2 regions of the Streptomyces sp. NPDC002446 genome follow, and region 2 is predicted to be linked to the other one. Evidence: predicted binding sites of a transcription regulator. Region 2 holds the regulator's gene; the other holds the start of a gene.
What was found. Region 2 encodes HspR, which represses chaperone genes until heat shock. Its sites were predicted from a motif close to TTGAGNNNNNNNNNCTCAA; they were not measured.
Positions count from the first base shown of each region.

Region 1: lon (endopeptidase La) is a predicted target of HspR. The motif match lies at 1,074-1,092, and genes of this name have one in related genera.

Region 1 covers NZ_JBSFYC010000010.1:80,023-82,416, forward strand. The annotation lists gene lon (endopeptidase La) at 1-1,051, opposite strand, end outside; gene ACWD6P_RS08575 (pentapeptide repeat-containing protein) at 1,172-2,017, opposite strand; gene ACWD6P_RS08580 (YfbM family protein) at 2,333-2,394, shown strand, end outside.
Region 2 covers NZ_JBSFYC010000123.1:11,167-13,560, reverse strand. The annotation lists gene dnaJ (molecular chaperone DnaJ) at 1-839, shown strand, start outside; gene ACWD6P_RS35795 (heat shock protein transcriptional repressor HspR) at 841-1,293, shown strand; gene ACWD6P_RS35790 (hypothetical protein) at 1,400-1,804, opposite strand; gene ACWD6P_RS35785 (pyridoxamine 5'-phosphate oxidase family protein) at 2,236-2,394, opposite strand, start outside.

The DNA.
Region 1 (2,394 bases), on a different contig from region 2:
CGCGCCGCTTCCTGACGGCCAGGTATTCGGTGATCCGCTCCTTGACGTCCTCCAGGCCGGCGTGGTCCGCGTCCAGGATCTCCCTGGCTCCGGCGATGTCGTGGGCGGAAGCGCTGTCATCGGTTCGTTCGTTCCACGGCAGTTCGAGGACGGTGTCCAGCCAGGTGCGGATCCACGAGCCCTCGGGGCTCTGGTCGCTGGCCCGCTCCAGCTTGTCGACCTCCTTGAGGGCGGCCTTGCGGACGTCCTCGGGCAGGTCGGCGGCCTCGACCCGGGCGCGGTAGTCGTCGCCCTCGTCCTCCGGATCGCCGTTCAGCCCGGCGAGTTCCTTGCGGACGGCCTCCAGCTGCCGCCGCAGCAGGAACTCCCGCTGCTGCTTGTCGACGCCCTCCTGGACGTCCTTGGCGATGGACTCGGCGACGTCCTGCTCGGCGAGGTGGTCGCGCAGCGCCTCCGTGGCGAACTTCAGCCGGGCGACCGGGTCGGTGGTCTCCAGCAGCCGGAGCTTCTGTTCGGTGGTCAGGAAGGGCGAGTAGCCCGAGTTGTCGGCCAGCGCCGCCACGTCCTCGATCTGCTGGACGCGGTCGACGACCTGCCAGGCGCCGCGTTTGCGCAGCCAGCTCGTGGCCAGCGCCTTGTACTCCGTGACGAGTTCGGCGACGGTGCCCGGGAGCCCCTGTCCATCGGGCCCAGCGGGGACCTGCTCCTCGACGGTCGTGCCCGCCACCCACAGCGCGGCGCCGGGCCCGGTCGTGCCGGAGCCGATCCGTACCCGGCCCAGGCCCCGGATCAGCGCGCCGGGGTCGCCGTCGGACAGCCGCCCGACCTGCTCGACGCGCCCGAGCGTGCCGATGCCCGCGTACGTGCCGTCGATGCGGGGCACGAGCAGCACCCGCGGTTTGCTGCCCGGGGCGGCGGCGGCCTGCGCGGCCTCCACCGCCGCGCGGACGTCCGCGTCGGACAGGTCCAGCGGCACCACCATGCCGGGGAGCACGACCTCGTCATCGAGGGGCAGCACGGGCAGAGTGAGCGATGTGGACGTCGAAGCCATGATCTCCCCTTCGGCAATCAAGTTGAGCTTTACCCACTCAATGCCGGGGACCGGGGAGTTGTTCCCCCGCGCGCGTTCGCTGTGAGCGATCGGGCGGGGCGGGCGCCGGGGAGCGCCCCGCTACCAGTGCGCGGGGCGGGTCAGCGCCGCGGGCAGCTTGGTGGCGGCGTCGCCCCTGGCCGCGTTCAGCTGGGACTGGGTCAGGAAGATGGCGCCGGTGAGGTCGGCCCCGCTCAGGTCGGCGTCGCGCAGATCGGCCCCGATCAGGTCCGCCCGGCGCAGATCGGCGCCCTTGAGGTCGGCGGCGATCAGGTACGCGCCGCGGAGGTTGGCGCCCTGGAGGTCGGCGCCCTTGAGGCGGGCCCCCATGAGGTCGGCGCCCCGCCGCTCCTTCTTGCGGCCGGGGACCTGGGCCCGTACGAGTTCGCTGGTGCGCAGCAGCAGGGCGTTGACCTCGCCGCGGTGGGCCGGCACGTCCAGCGCCGCGAGGTCTTCCGCGCTGCCGCGGGTGAGGTGTTCGGTCCGCTCCAGGGCGGCCCGCAGGTCGGCGTGGACCGGGCGGGCCGCGCGCAGGGTGAGCGCCTCGGCGAGGTACCACAGCAGCTCGTGCAGCTGCCGCATCACGGGGAACACGTCGAACATCTGCCGGGCGGTGCCCGGTGCCTTGCGCCAGTCCTGTCCGCCGAAGGTGACCTGGGAGACCTTCTGCCCGGCGCCGAAGCAGTCGAAGACCGTGCAGCCGGAGAAGCCGCGCGTGCGCAGATCGGCGTGGATGCCGCAGCGGAAGTCGGTCTGCAGGTTGGGGCAGGGGCGGCCGGCGTCCTTGTTGATCGCGAAGTCCGCCGAGGCCGCGAACGGCAGCGCGACGCAGCACAGCCCGAAGCAGCTGCCGCAGTCGGACTTAAGGCCGAGCTCAGCGGTGTCCGGGATGGTCTGCTTGCGCTGCTGCGCGCGGTCTGAGGACAAGGTGCGGATTCTCCTGCGGCCGGTGTGCGCCGCACGCGGCGGCGCCTGGAAGAACGTCCATTCTCCCAGGCCGCAGCGGAACGGCGTGCCCGGCCGGTTCCGGCCGCAAGGGAACCGCCGGGGAACCGGCCGGGGAGCCGCCGGGAACCGGCCGGGGAGCCGCCGGGAACCGGCCGGGGAGCCGCCGGGAACCGGCCGGGGAGCCACCGTGGAACCGCTGAGGAACCGTCGTGGAGCCGTCGTGGAACCGCCGTGGGCGCCCAACGCACCGCGGGGCACCCGGCGTTGTCAGTGGTCGCCCTTAGCCTCGGATCCATGAGCATGATCGGAGAGTACGCACGTGTCACACCCGCCGAGCTCGACCGGGCCCTCGGCGA
Region 2 (2,394 bases):
GAGGCTTCGGCGGCGGGCTCGGGGACGTCTTCGGCGGACTGTTCAACCGCGGCGGCGCGGGTACGCGTACCCAGCCGCGGCGCGGCCAGGACATCGAGTCCGAGGTGACGCTCAGCTTCACCGAAGCGGTCGACGGGGCCACGGTCCCGCTGCGGATGTCCAGCCAGGCGCCCTGCAAGGCCTGTTCGGGCACCGGCGACAAAAACGGTACGCCTCGGGTCTGCCCGACCTGTGTCGGCACCGGCCAGGTCAGCCGGGGCGCGGGCGGCGGCTTCTCGCTGACCGACCCGTGCGCCGACTGCAAGGGCCGCGGCCTGATCGCCCAGGATCCCTGTGAGGTCTGCAAGGGCAGCGGACGCGCGACGAGCGCCCGCACGATGCAGGTCCGTATCCCGGCGGGCGTCTCCGACGGGCAGCGCATCCGGCTGCGCGGCAAGGGCGCCCCGGGCGAGCAGGGCGGCCCGGCCGGCGATCTGTATGTCGTCGTGCATGTCGACGCCCACCCGGTCTTCGGCCGCAAGGGCGACAACCTCACCGTCACGGTGCCGGTCGCCTTCCCGGAGGCCGCGCTGGGCGGCGAGGTGAAGGTGCCGACGCTGGGCGGCCCGCCGGTGACGCTGAAGCTGCCGGCCGGTACCCCCAACGGACGCACGATGCGGGCCCGTGGCAAGGGCGCGGCCCGCAAGGACGGCACCCGGGGTGATCTGCTGGTCACCATAGAGGTGGTCGTCCCCAAGGACCTCAGCGACGAGGCGAGGGAAGCGCTGGAGTCCTATCGCGAGGCCACCGCGGGGCAGGACCCGCGGGCGGAGCTGTTCCAGGCCGCGAAGGGAGCTTGAGATGGACAGCCGGGGCGGGCAGCGTCGTAACCCGTATGAACTGACCGATGAGTCGCCGGTGTACGTCATCTCCGTCGCGGCTCAGCTCTCCGGCCTGCATCCGCAGACCCTTCGGCAGTACGACCGGCTGGGGCTGGTCTCGCCCGACCGTACGGCCGGGCGGGGCCGGCGCTACTCGGCCCGGGACATCGAACTGCTCCGTACGGTGCAGCAGTTGTCCCAGGACGAGGGCATCAACCTCGCCGGCATCAAGCGCATCATCGAGCTGGAGAACCAGGTCGCGGCCCTGCAGCAGCGGGTCGCCGAGCTGCAGGGCGCCCTGGAGGGCGCGGCCAGCGCGATGCGCCAGCGCGAGGCGGCGGTGCACGCTTCCTATCGGCGTGATCTGGTGCCGTATCAGGACGTCCAGCAGACCAGCGCGCTGGTGGTGTGGCGGCCCAAGCGGTCCGAGTAGCGGGCGGCCGGGGCGTGCCCCGCATCCACATGGCGAAAAGGGCCGGGTGATCCCGGCCCTTCTTGTCATCTCGGTGAGTGTTCTTCCAGGCCTGTGTGCCGTCCGGTCAGCAGCCGTTGTAGCCGGCCGTCGGCATCGACAGCCGCCGGTGGACCTGCGACTTCATCGCCAGTGTGTAGACCGGCTCGTCGAGGTCGGCGGTCTCCAGCCGTACACCGGCCGCCGCGCACCGCGCGGTGAACTCGTCGGCGCCGTTGATGGCGTTCTCCAGTGCCCGGCGGTTGGGCGTCACGAACACATCGACCAGGCCCTCTTCGACGTCCCGCCACAGCGCGCCGTGGTCGGCGCGCAGCTGATGCAGGCTGAGCTGGCAGGTCAGGTGGTAGTCACGGGCCGCCGCCCACTGTTTGCACATGTCGTGCTGGCTGCGGTCGTCGACCAGGAACGGATCCTCGTCCAGCTCGGACAGCGGCATCAGGCAGGCGATCGCCGTGACTCGGACCGAGTTCATCGTGCCCTCCGGGGCGTGGCGACTGTGGGGGCGACGATACCCCCGAGGGCGGCCCGTGGTGGAGGGGCTGTACCGGGTGGCGAGGCGTATCCGCAGGCGTGGCAGATCTTCCAGCCGTCCTGGTTGACGGCGAGTTGGCCACCGCAGCGCGGGCAGAGCTCGGCGTGTGGGCGCGGTCTGGCGGGGTGCGGACGGCGCGGAACGGTCGTCACGATACGTAATGCCGACGCCATGCGGCCTCCAGCCTGCCGTCTTCTGCACGGGACAGGTCCGATGCCGCTCATCTGCCGCCATCTGTCGCTCGTCAATGTGCGGAGCTGTTCGGTTCCTGTCGTACCTAAGTACCAGTTGGACGGTGCCTGCCGGATGTGAAGGGTCCGCTTTCGGTCAGGTCTGGACCTGAGGCACCGCGGGTGAGAGGACGCGGGCTCTCAGGCCCGCCCCATCGCCCTCGTCACGGCGATCTCGATCATGACCCGATCGGGGTTCGGCGACGGCGTCCGCCCGTACCGATCGGCGTACCGGCGCACCGCGTCGGCCACCGTCTCCGCCTCCGTACGCACCCGGGCGATGCCCTCCAGGGTCGCCCA